2 regions of the Eisenbergiella sp. OF01-20 genome follow, and region 1 is predicted to be linked to the other one. Evidence: riboswitches for the same ligand, from Rfam matches in the RefSeq annotation. Region 1 holds a riboswitch; the other holds the start of a gene.
The links. Region 1 has a riboswitch for FMN ahead of DXA36_RS21585 (ECF transporter S component). Riboswitches for the same ligand answer to the same signal wherever they lie in the genome.
Positions count from the first base shown of each region.

Region 2: it holds a riboswitch for FMN, as region 1 does, so the genes downstream of both, DXA36_RS01190 (ECF transporter S component) here and DXA36_RS21585 (ECF transporter S component) in region 1, are expected to answer to the same signal.

Region 1 covers NZ_QUES01000022.1:82,708-89,262, reverse strand. Annotated here, with positions in the region: gene DXA36_RS21600 (CPBP family intramembrane glutamic endopeptidase) at 1-420, opposite strand, end outside; gene DXA36_RS21595 (HDIG domain-containing metalloprotein) at 784-1,359, shown strand; gene DXA36_RS21590 (ATP-binding protein) at 1,581-2,810, opposite strand; gene DXA36_RS21585 (ECF transporter S component) at 3,051-3,776, opposite strand; FMN riboswitch at 4,064-4,200, opposite strand; gene DXA36_RS21575 (beta-galactosidase) at 4,424-6,487, opposite strand; gene DXA36_RS21570 (alpha-L-fucosidase) at 6,498-6,555, opposite strand, start outside.
Region 2 covers NZ_QUES01000001.1:264,340-270,894, forward strand. Annotated here, with positions in the region: gene DXA36_RS01170 (GNAT family N-acetyltransferase) at 1-147, opposite strand, end outside; tRNA gene DXA36_RS01175 (tRNA-Thr) at 486-558, shown strand; gene DXA36_RS01180 (class I SAM-dependent methyltransferase) at 659-1,450, opposite strand; gene DXA36_RS01185 (TetR/AcrR family transcriptional regulator) at 1,480-2,064, opposite strand; FMN riboswitch at 2,271-2,387, shown strand; gene DXA36_RS01190 (ECF transporter S component) at 2,545-3,126, shown strand; gene DXA36_RS01195 (winged helix-turn-helix domain-containing protein) at 3,152-3,577, shown strand; gene DXA36_RS01200 (DUF2589 domain-containing protein) at 3,823-4,089, shown strand; gene DXA36_RS01215 (PhzF family phenazine biosynthesis protein) at 4,510-5,295, shown strand; gene DXA36_RS01220 (HD domain-containing protein) at 5,328-5,954, shown strand; gene DXA36_RS01225 (hypothetical protein) at 6,031-6,270, shown strand; gene DXA36_RS01230 (histidine phosphatase family protein) at 6,302-6,555, shown strand, end outside.

The DNA of each region.
Region 1 (6,555 bases):
TTCCTCCGCTGCCGGCGCCAGCAGGCACACATGGATAAGGGAAGGAAGCGGTGCCCTGGCCAGTGAAAGAAGGGTATCCTGGTAGGCCTCTCTGCTGGCCGGAAACAGGCTGTCGAAGAAAGGATCCAGGCAGTTATCCAGCAGGAGATAAAAAAGGAAGGCGCACAGCAATGCAAGGATAATACCTTTTACAGAAATTTTCTTAATAGGATGCAGGATCCACGGGGCCTTTACGGTTAACAACCGGAAAAACAGGAAAGCGCTCACAAGCATGGTTCCCAGATTCATCCAGTCGGAAAGGGGATTTCCCGCTCTTCTCCATATCCCGACAGCAAGGGCCGTATCCAAAAGCAGAATGCAGAAATAACCGCCCAGCCAGGGCAGGGCTTCTTTTATGGTGAGGTTCTTTATTTCGTTCATTTTTATCTCCTGTTCCGGGCTTTTTCAGCATGTCCGATGGAGGCGTTTGAGGACTTGGATAGTTCTCCGATTTCCCTGTCTGCATAACGGTATCGGCCCTGCGGACCACTGTTAATCATATTGACAGATAGATCGAACAGTCATAAAATATATCTTACGATATGCCGGTATAAGAAACAAGGTGCCATACGGACGTAAAATATAGTACAGCTTATTATAGGAAACCTTTTACCAAAAAGCAATTTAAAAGGGGTATTTTTTTAGTCCCGCGGTAACAGTTCAGACAGGCAACGAACCAAAACCTGCCTGGCCCTGGCGGCCGCTGACTTTTCATTGCCAAACAGAATTACAGGAGGATTAAAAATGGAGAACCAATTGTCAAGAAACGAAGCCTGGGAGCTGCTTACTGAGTATACCAAAACCCCTGCGCTGCAGAAGCACGCGCTGGCTGTGGAAGCGGTCATGAGCCATTTTGCCCGGATTAACGGAGAGGATGAAACAGCCTGGGGCGTAACAGGGCTGCTGCATGATCTGGACTATGAAAAATATCCGGAGGAACACTGCAGCAAAGCGGCGGAAATTATGAAGGAGCGGGGAATCGATGACTTTTATATCCATGCGGTCTGCAGCCATGGCTATGGTATCTGTTCCGAAGTGAAGCCGGAAAGCAAGATGGAAAAAGTACTTTTCACCGTAGACGAACTGACGGGGCTGATCAATGCCCTGTGTCTGATGCGTCCTTCCAAAAGCGTTCTGGATTTAGAAGTGAAATCCGTAAAGAAGAAATTCAAGGACAAGTCCTTTGCCGCAGGGGTAAACAGGGATACCATCCGTACCGGCTGTGAAATGCTGGGAATGGAACTGGATGATGTTATCCGGGAAACGATTGAAGGGATGAAGGAAAACGCCGAAGCGCTTGGCCTGAAAGGGAACCTGTAATCGCTCATGCAGGCATAGCATGAGGCCGGTGTCCTTCCGCCTGCTGTCGGAGCGGAAGGACACCGTAAGCGTCAAATAAAAATCAAATCCGCAAGGACCTCCCCGCTATACATCGCCGCAATCCTTGCACTCGTTATGCCGTGAATAGCTTCATGGCACTTATTATAGCAGATTACCAGCATTAGAAGGTACCGTATTTTCAGCATAGTAAATCACCATTGTTAAATTAAGGGAATCGGCACAATAAGGTTTTCGTTATCAAACGCTCCCAGTTTTTCAGAAAGGCAAAGCACAGCACCCGTACCTCGCCTCAAAGGGGACTTCTCTATCACTGAAAAATTACTGATTATTCTTTTTTCCGGGGTAGCCGTTTTCTTAACTTCAATTGGATGCAATTGACCGTCTCCCTCCATTAACAGATCGATTTCCCTTGCATCTTTATCCCGATAATAATACAGATATGATTCCTTTCCAACATTCTGATAACTTTTTTGAATCTCGCTAACAGTGTAATTTTCTAATAATGCACCATTCATTGCGCCATTCATTGCAGTTTCGCTACTACTCCACTTCGTCAGATAACAAACAAGACCTGTATCATAAAAATATAGCTTTGGCGTTTTTACTGTACGTTTTAACACATTGTTCGAATAAGGGTGCAAATAAAAAATGATCCCCAATGCCTCTAAAATCCGCAACCAGCTTTTTGCTGTTGTTTGGTCAATATCACAGTCATCAGCGATACCTTTGAAATTAACCATTTGAGATGCTCTGGCAGCTACAGCCGTGATGAAATTCAAAAACTTCAATGAATCAATATTTCCCGATAAATCTCTTACATCCCTCTCTATATAGGTACTGATATAGCTAGAATAGAAAATGTCACGCTCCTGATATTTTTTGCTGACTAATGCAGGCATTCCTCCTAAAAAAATACGCCTATAAATTTCTGGTGCTGAAACAGGCGAGATTACTTTTTGACGCTCAGCGAGTACATTGACATCTAAAGAAAATGCACCAACATAACTGCTATAAATTTCTTGCTGGGAAAATGGAGAAAGCTGAAGTATAGCAACCCGACCGGCTAAAGACTCTTGTACACCATTCATCAATTTAAACAGTTGAGATCCGGTCATCCAAAAATCACCGGCGTGTTGATTTTTGTCCACATAAATTTTAATATAGGTAAACAATTCAGGTGCATACTGTATTTCATCAATTAAAATGGGCGGCTTATGAATCTGAAAAAACATTGCCGGATCCGATTTAGCCAATGCCCGATCATTAAGGTCATCCAATGAAACGTAATTTCTTTTGCAAGCTTCTGAATGAATTAATTTTTGAAGCATCGTAGTCTTTCCAACCTGTCTGGGGCCAGTTACCAAAATAGCTGGATATTGTTTATTTAATGTAAGAAAAATTTCCTCCATATTACGCTTGATATATTCCATCCCAACGCTCCTTTCGGCTATTTTATGACACATTCATATTTTAGCCGAAAAACGAAAAAATAGCAAGTGGAGACATCTTTCCGTTGGGAATTGCTGAACGTATTTGTAATCTGTACAAATACCTTCAAACCCACAATGTAATTCCATGCAAAATGCGATTGAATAAGAGCTTGCGACTGTTTTTTTATTCCAATCACAAGCCCTTATTTTTTACTTTATTGCAGGAACAGCAGCAAACCGTCATTTACTGTTATGGATTATGGGGCTGAGTTTCTTATACACCAGCATCGTAACAAGGGATACAATACCGCCTTTTAGTATGTTCATAGGCGCTACCGCAAAAATAACAAGCGTGTTCACGCTGTTGATCGCCGGGTTGATTGCATGGCCCATTTCAATTATGGAATCCAGGGGCATTCCATAAAGCTCCGCAAATTTAGGGAGCAGGTAAACTGCGTTAAAGGCGGTGCCGAACACCGTCATGATCAGGGTTCCCACGATGCAGCCGATCACTGCATTTTTCTTGTTTTTCCGGAACAGGTAAATGATGGAGGCCGGAAGGAGGAATGTACAGCCGATAATAAAGTTTGCCAGATCTCCTACAAATGCGGTGGACGTGCCTTTGAACAACAGCTTCAAAACGATTTTACAGAATTCTATCATGACGGCGGCTACCGGTCCGAATGAGAATGCCCCGATGAGGGCCGGCAGTTCGCTGAAGTCCATTTTATAAAAGCCGGGAGCAAAAGGGATCGGGAAATCCATCACATGGAGGACGGCTGCTATTGCGGAAAATACGCCGACCATGGCAATTTTTCTGGTCGTGAGGGTACGTTCCTTCACTCCGTTTTTCTTCTTTTCCATTTTCTCCACCACATAGGCAATGACTACCATTGCGGCTACCAGGCCCAGAAATTCCAGTACAAAAATAAAATTTTCCGTAAATGTTGCTGCTAAATTACTCATAGATACTCTCCTTTTCTTTTTCCCTGTTTGGGAATTGGTAAGATGAAGGAAAATTCTTCTGCCTTTTCATAAGAGGGACGCCCGGGGTTCCATGCGTTCCGGAGATATGGTTTTCTGCGGAAGCGGACAAACCGGTGCATCCGCTTTTGCTCCATGCCCGCGAGGATAATGCCGCGGGAATAAAAAAAGCCCGGAGAACCAATTTCCCCGGGCAGATATCCAATCCATAGAACAAAGCGGTATTCCCTGTTTACGGGAAAAGGAATATACCGGTCTTTCCTCTCATGATTTTTCTTCTTTCATCCAGACTTTACTGTCGGTTCCGGATTCTTACCGGAATCAGCCGCATAATGCGGGTCGCGGACTTGTCTGCTCACGCAGCTTCACCGCCGGTAGGGAATTGCACCCGACCCTGAAGAACTTTACCTTTATGCAGTTGCCGGCAGGTTCCTTTGCTGAGGAAGCTGCTCTTTTGTTATTTTTTGTAACGGTTCGGTCCCTTCACAGTTACAACCTAAATCCATCCCAACTCGCCTTCGGTAATGGATTTTGGCACTCATGAATCCTTTTCTTACGATCAGGGCAGCAGGTGGGCTGACCGGACTGAATCCTTACACTTTTTTATCATAGCAGGATTTCCCTAAATGTCAACCGTGTTTTTCTTCCTCCAATATGAGGAACCCGTTTTTCCCCATCTCTTCTTCATCAGCTGCGGGCATTTGTGTTATATAATTCCGGTATCCCCTGCAGCCCGTTATTTTCCGGTTTGCACCGGCAAAATTGAACAGGAAGTAAATCCGGCGCCCTTGCAGGAAACGGACTACGCATTCCACGCCGTCCGGAACGGCAATCTGTCTGTAAGACGGGCAGACGGGATCACAAACTGCGCGCAGGAAGCGCTGCCAGGTTTCCTCCGGCATATCCGTTCCCACGTAGTAAGCTTTCCCTGCTCCATATTGGTTTTCCGACAGGACCATGCTGCCCTGTTTGTAGTCCTCCCGGTATACGCCCAGGGGCTTCCCTGTACCGGAGAGCAGTTCACTCCACAGGCCGTCCTTCACGGTCAGCACCTCATCCTCGTTCTCCGGTTGTTCTTCCCCGTCCTCTTGCTTTCCGGGAAGGGTGAGGGTATAGGTCGTATGGTTTTCTTCAAAAACAGGTTCCACCTCTTCGACACATATCCCGAACACATCGGTAAGGCCGGCCGGCAGCGGCTGGGTATAGCCCGCATTATCTTCGTTTTTGACGCCGGTGAGGAAGGTGGCGATCAGAATGCCTCCTTTTTTAACATATGCACGCAGTCTGTTTATGGCAGCCGCATCCAGCAGGAAAGCCGCAGGGAGCAGAAGGACCTTATAGGTTTCCCAGGCCGCATGGAAGGAAAGGACGTCCGCATTGATACCGATGCGTTCCAGGCTGTGATACCGCTTATTTGCATAATCAAGATAGGTAAAGCAGGGATCGTTCACCGGTTTGATGCGCAGCGCCCAGTGGGTATCATAGTCCAGAAGGATCCCCGCCTGCGACGGGAAGGCCGCCTGTTCGAGTGGCTCCAGCTGCTGTAACAGCGCCGCCGTTTCTTTCATTTCCCTGTAGCGTCTCCGGGGAATCCCGTCCATATCCACAATCGCATAATTCAGCTGCTCCGCCCCATAGGGAAAGGTGCGGTACTGAAAATGCAGAAGCGCCTGTGCCCCGTGAGCAAAGGCCTGGATGACGGCCTGCTTCAGCGCCCCGGGATTTGGCTGCAGCCTGCCGGATCCGCTGAGACGGTGGCCGCCTCCGGACATAAATTCCAGCACCCAGAAGGGGGCCCCTTCTTTTACGCCCCTGGCAAATGCGTAGGGAAAAGAGTCCACACGGGCATTGCGCAGCCCCGGGTAATAGTCAAAAGCATAGCAGTCCAGCGCCTTTGTGCTCTTATAGTAGTCTATGCTGTTGGTAGCCAGCCCCGTGGCGTTGGTGGTGACCGGATGGTCTGTGTATTCCCGCAGAACAGCCGTCTGGATATTCTGGAACGCGATCTGGCTGTCACTGGAAAAGCGTTCGAAGTCCAGACGTACCAGGGGATTTTCGTAAAAAGCATTTATCAGGTTCTGCGCCCCCGGCTCGATGGTATTGACCGGCGGGGTGATTTGATCAAAGCTCTGATATTCCTGGGACCAGAATACGGAGCCGCTTCTTTGGTTAAAGGTTTCTATCGTGCCGTATTTTTTCTCCAGCCAGAGGCTGAATTTTTTCCGGCATACCGGACAGGTACACCGGCCCGTCCCCTCCTGGGCCGGTTCATTATCGATCTGAAAACCGGCCACATGGGGGTTCTTCCCGTAATGCTCTCCCAGCATTCGGGTGATACGGGCGCAGGCTTCCCGGTACCGGTCGTTATTATAGCAGTAATGCCTTCTTCCCCCGAAGGGTCTTACCACACCCCGGTTATCCTGATACCGGATTTCGGGGCAGCCGGTCACAAGCCAGGCCGGGGGACATGCCGTGGGGGTGCATATAATGGTGCGGATCCCGGCCTGCCCCAGCGTTTCCACCACCTCGTCCAGCCAGTCCGGCACAAAACGGCCTTCCTCCGGTTCCAGGCGGCTCCAGGCAAATTCCCCCATACGTACCGTATTGATTCCCGATTCCTTAATCAGGGTGAGATCCCGCTGCAGTTCGTCTTTGTGTTTCTGCTCGGGATAATAGGAAACGCCGTATAACATCCTTTTTTCCCTATTCCTTTCCTGTAAAATAAATGACATTTTCTTCGTTTCGGGGTACCTTTCCGTCA
Region 2 (6,555 bases), on a different contig from region 1:
GCAGACACTTTTCAGTCCATTATCATCTAAGGCAAACATTTCTCCCCGATGTAAATATTTCCCTATCATATTTATATCTTCATCGGCAAGCAAGAGAAGTTCTATATAATTATTTTTATCGCTTTCTTCGATTTTAGTTATCTTCATGTTATCCTCTATTCTGTTCTGATTGATTATATAACTATCAGTAATGTGCATTCGCTTTTAGCTGCCTGTCCTGCTTTCCCTTATTGGTCATTCCCCCTTTCGTTGTATATAATTATATGAAAGGCTATCGGTATTGGCAAGTTTAATGCGAATAAAACAAGATTTTCTGAAGGAAATTATTGCTTGATTTTATGGAAGCAGACGGGAATGGTTTAATCCTTCTTCGGTTGTAAACAAAAAAACTAAGATTTGTTTAAAAAGAAAAAATTAGTATAAAAAGAAAAAAGGTACTTGTCAAAAAGGGAAATAACATTTATAATAAAGAGCGTCGGTGATTTGCTGGAATAGCGCAGTTGGTAGCGCAACTGATTCGTAATCAGTAGGTCGAGGGTTCGAGTCCCTTTTCCAGCTTTACCAAATCAGTCAAAATAAAAAAGCTTAGTTATGGCAGTTTTGCTGTCACAACTAAGCTTTTTTAGCTTCCCGGATGATGTATTACGGAAGCTATAACTTATTTTCTGAATATGTCAATCGTGTGACTTGAAATTCCCATAAGATCTTCCCGTTCACAAGTAGCATAGTGATATTTCAGATATAATTCAAATGTGTCATCGTCCATCGCATCAACTGCTTCACGCATACACAGGGCAAAACCATCGGAAGCGACATAATGAAGCCGGGTTACCGGGAATACAGACATCAGATCATCAATGTTTTCTTTACGGACAAGTTCAAACAGATCCTTTGGTTCGGATTTTGTGTCAAAGGATAGGGGATCAATAAGACCTTTCCTGATATAGCCGGCGACGTTAAACTGCCCGCGCTGGAAGCCTTCGTCCAGGATACAGCTGTCAGATATCACATAGGCAGCAAAAATTACACCTCCTGGCCTGGTAACACGTATGGCTTCACGAAGAGCCTGCTGTTTATCTTTTTTATTGTAAAGATGATACAGTGGGCCCAGTAACAGTGTTATATCATATGTATTGTCCGGAAAAGCAGATAAGTCCAATGCATTTCCCTGAGTGATGGTTATGTTTTCCTTTGGCTGGGTATGACTGCGGAAGACTTCTATATTGTGTTCCACCAGTTCCACTGCATCAACCTCATATCCCCTGCGGGCCAGGGCATGGGAATACCGGCCGGTTGCGGCACCGATTTCAAGGAGCCGGTCATCCGGTTTGATGTACTTTTCAATATAATGCATAGTAGTCAGAAATTCAACGGATCCATGCTTGAATGCCAGCCGGTTATCCTCGTCGTAATGACTGTAAAAGTCTGTCAGATATTGATTGGTGGTCATGATATACTCCTTATCTTATTGAAATAACCTCAAAAGGAAATGTTCCTGTCCTTTTCCTGTCTTATAAAAGCACTTAATACATTGTCTATCATTTTTTCGGTATTTTCCCGGTTCAATTTTATTTTATCCCCTGCTATTAAAACAGCGATACCATGTGTGTACAGATATAAATCAAGAAATATGATTTTGGCACGTTCTAATTCTACTCCGATGGTTTCTGAAAAAAGGCGGGCTTTATTTTCGTTGCCGATCTCCTGATAAAAATCCTTCGCCTCCGTCATTTTTAAATCAATATCATTAATAAACAGCAGCTTAAACAAATGCGTTTCCTCCTGCGCAAAAGCAATGTATGAAAGAGGAAGTATTAAATAAGGCTTTACTTTTTGGGAATTCCTGTAAGTGATGACATACTGTTCATAATATTCATATGCAAAGGCGAGGAAATCAGTTTTTAGTTCTTCCATGTTTTTATAGCAGGTAAAGATCGGCCGGGTAGAGCACTGGAGCTTACCCGCAATACTCCGCGCATTAATAGTCTCAAATCCGGACTCCCTTGTCATATCCAAAACAATGTCCAGAATCATTTCCTTTGTTATTTTTGCTTTAGGCGGCATATATGTTTTATCCTCCCTGGTATGTTCGTATACAACATATGTTACATAACTATTGTTACATATAAATATGCATTATGTCAAGAAGAGATTTTGTATTTGGGTACTGGGAGAATATCTGTAATTGTCCCGGTTTCATCCCGGTTTTCTTGAAAGTATTGTACTACTTTGGAGGGCATGTTATATTGATACAAACAAATGAATATTAATAATGTCTTCAGGGCAGGGTGAAATTCCCGATCGGCGGTAAAGTCCGCGAGCGTGAAAGCGCAGGATTTGGTGAAACTCCAGAACCGACAGTATAGTCTGGATTGAAGAAGGTGTGTTGAATGTCAGGGGCGAGTCTGGCTATTTTTACACTCTTTTTCCGTCTGCTTTGCATGGGGTAACCCCGTTCTGACGGCATTATCAATACACCTGGAAAAGTAACGCCTGAAAGATATTATTATGCTTTCAGGCGTTACTTATTTTAGGAGGTATCATATGAACAGTAAAACAAGGAAGCTGACAACAACAGGTATGCTTTGTGCCCTCGCTTATACGGCGGCGGCCGTAGGGCGCATACCTATCGTACTTTTTTTAAAGTACGATCCGAAAGACATTATTATAGCAATTGGGGGGCTGCTTTTCGGTCCGCTCACCTCATTCGTAATTACACTTCTTGTGTCTTTTGCTGAGATGTTAACGATCAGCGAAAACGGGGTGTTAGGATTCCTTATGAATGTTGTTTCCAGCTGCTCCTTTGCGTGTACGTCTGCTGTTATTTACAGGAAATGGCGCAGACCGTCCTCTGTTGTTAAGGGACTTCTGTGCGGCTGGGGAGCGATGGTTGGAATAATGCTGTTGTGGAATTATTTTATTGCACCTGTTTATATGGGGTATCCAAGAGAAACCGTAGCGAAATTGCTGCTTCCTGCCTTTCTGCCTTTTAACCTGATAAAAGGCGGGCTGAATACGGCAGCTACGATGCTGTTGTATAGGCCTGTTGCTTCGGCGCTCCGTCGCTGCCATCTTACAGAACTTCCTGTCCCCGAAGAAACGGCACGAAATACCAGGAACGGTTGAAACAGGAAAGAACAGGAGATAATTTATGAAAGTATTAATTTATAAAACCGATGATACCGATGAAATATTGTATCGGAAATTGATGGAACTGGCTTCAGAACATAAGGGGAGAATAGAAGTCATATCTTCTATCACCACACCTTCCCTGTCATTTCCGGAATTGACAATAGACTGTGAAAAGCGTCGGGTGTATCATAAGGGAAAAGAAGTCCGTCTGACCCGGCTTGAATATGATGTACTTTATCTTCTTGCTCTGCATACGGGGCGAAGCGTAACAAAAAAACTGATTTTTGACACTGTCTGGGGAATGGAAAGTGAAAATACGGGTAAGGTGGTAGCGAATACGGTTTCCAATCTGAGAGGGAAACTGGAAGAAGACCGGCAGAATCCGGTTTATATCCATTCTGTTTTCGGAGGATACCTCTTTTGTGATCAAAGTCAACATTCATAACCTGCAGCGGATAATAGTAATACAGAGAAAATAGAGAGAAGCGTATAATCACAGATGATTTTATGGTAGAATAGAAAAGGTAAGTCATAAAGAAGACGCCCGTGCATAAAAAGAAGGAGCAGAAACGGCATTGCGGAGGCGGCATGAGGAAAGGAACCGGGAAAAGGATATAGGATGAGGCAGTAACTGTTACATAGTATCTCAGAAAACGGATAAAAGCATAATAAGATTCAAAGGAGAGAGAAATGGAAAAAAATATGGATAGTATAATTCCTGTCCCTAATTTACAGATTGATGAGGTTAATGTTTTATTTGATATGGAAATAAAGGAAACGGAACGGGTGACGGAAGAACGGGGATGTGAGTGTTGTGAAGGTAATAATCCTCTTTTTTATGACGATTCAGATAATTGTATGTTTGTTAACAGCGTAGGTGAGCTTTTTATTATTGTGAAAGGAAACAGTATTAAGACAAGAGTGAAATACTGTCCTAATTGCGGAAGAGTATTATAGAACAGGGTTGGGAAATGAGTTGAGGTGATGAGATGGCTAAAGACAGAGAAACACCGTGTAAATACTATATTTGTGCGGGAAAATGTGAAAAAGGAAGGGAAGCGGATCACAAAGGTTATTGCCAGAGATGTGATAAGTATTTTCCGCGTGCAAAGGTCAGGCATCTAAACCTGAAAAAGCAAAAGTTAGATAAGATGAGAAGGAATGAAAAAGATGAATGATAGAACTTTAAGGAAAATATAATACTGTGGATTAAGCATCTATCGTTCAGGTAATGCTGCTGTTGAATCAGGAGTTCGTTACAGGAAGCAAAATAGGACTGATGCCGGATATCCATGCGGGAACCGGCAGATTAATGAGCCGTTCCCAGGCCAAAGTAACTTAAGGCCGGCGGAGAATGACCGGAAAGATGGAGGAATTATGAAATACTATATCGTAGATGCTTTTACGGATGAGCTGTTCCGGGGAAATCCGGCTGGTGTCTGTCTGTTGGAAAAGGAACTGCCGGATCAGATAATGCAGAAAATTGCATACGAAAATAATCTGGCAGAGACCGCCTTCCTGTTAAAAAAGGAAAATACGTATTATCTGCGATGGTTTACCCCTGAAGTGGAAATAGATTTATGCGGACATGCTACGCTGGCAACGGCGTTTGTTGTCATGAATTATGTGGAACCGGGCCTGATGAACCTGGATTTTGAGACCCAGAGCGGGAAATTATCGGTAGAAAGGGCAAATGATTGGTATACAATGAATTTCCCTGCCAGGATGCCGGTAGAAACCAAGATAAATCCATTGTTGGAAGAGGCACTTGGCTGCAGAGTCCTGGAAACATATTTATCAAGAGATCTCCTCGTTCTGGCGGAAAGTGAGAAAGTTGTTGAAAATTTGCAGGTAAATAGTAATAAACTTGCAGATATCAGTAAAGATATTGCTTTTGCTGTCATAGTTACAGCAAAAGGAACGAGCTGCGATTTTGTATCACGTTTTTTTGCTCCAAATGCAGGAGTCAGTGAAGATCCGGTCACCGGTTCTGCGCACAGCACATTAATACCCTTTTGGAGCCGCAGGCTGGGCAAAACCAATATGACAGCGAAGCAGCTATCTCCCAGAGGCGGAATCCTGATATGCGAAGATTTGGGCGAAAGGGTAAATATCAGCGGAAAAGCGATCTGTTATCTGGAAGGTGATATTGTGCTTTACTGAAGAAGCTGCTGAACAAAAAGGAGATAAATGCGATGCTGCCAGATAAAAAAACTGCGGAAGAAGAATTGCAGATAGCAGAGGCATTAAATCCCGGTCCATGGACGAAGCATTCTATTAATGTAGGGATTGCTGCACGCAATATTGCCGGAAAGATACCAACAATGGACGCGGAAAAAGCATATGTTTTAGGTGCGCTGCATGATATTGGACGGAGAGTGGGAGTAGTTGATACAACTACTCATGTATACGAAGGATACCGGTATTCCAGTGCCAGACATTGGGACGAAGTTGCCAAAATATGTATGACGCACTCTTATCCGTTGATGGCACAGGAATTTGATGATGTACCGGATACCGGGGAAGAAAAAGAAATAAAGGAATTTATTGAGACCTGCAGCTGTGATGATTATGATTTGCTGATTCAATTGTGTGACAGTCTTGCCGTTGATTATGGCTTTTGTATTCTGGAAAAACGGTTTGTAGATGTTGCGCGCAGGTATGGTATTTGGAAAAATTCAGTCGAAAGATGGAATGCTACATTTGCTATAAAAGAGTATTTCGAAAGCAAAATGCACGGTTCCGTTTACGACGTATTGCCCGATATTGGTAAGACAACATTAATCTGTCTGCCCCCCTGGAAACCGCCGGCCGGTACATAACATATGATCCTCAGATTATGTTCCGTCTGGAGTCAGAACAGCAGGATTAAAACAGTGGCTTAGAAATGAGGAGAAAATGAAAAATTTTATTATAGCAGCATTGCCATGGATAACAATAGGGATAGCCGTTGCGGTTATCTTTGCATTCAAAAGCCGCAGGACAGGGGAGGAAGACCAAAACTGCATGACTGAGGGAATGTGTATTGGTATGTGCCTGGGTGTGGCAATAGGAAGCACAGGGATTATCAGCATGGCATTAGGTATCAGCTTAGGTATGCTGATAGGAGAAGTGATCGGATATAAGATAAAGAAATAGGGTACTTACTGTCCGGAAAGCGGGTGTAAATATGAATATTTATCTGCTGCGGCATGGTGAAACCGATTGGAATTGCGAGGGACGGCTGCAGGGACATGAAGATGTTTGGATGAACCGAAAGGGAATAGCCCAGATTGAAAATGCCGCAGAAGCATTGGCGGGATTAGCTGTTACTTTAGATGCCATTATTACAAGCCCTTTGGTGAGAGCAAGAAAAAGCGCAGAAATAGTTGCTGATAAAACAGGATATCAAAAAGATAAGATTGTGATTGATCCTCTGTATAT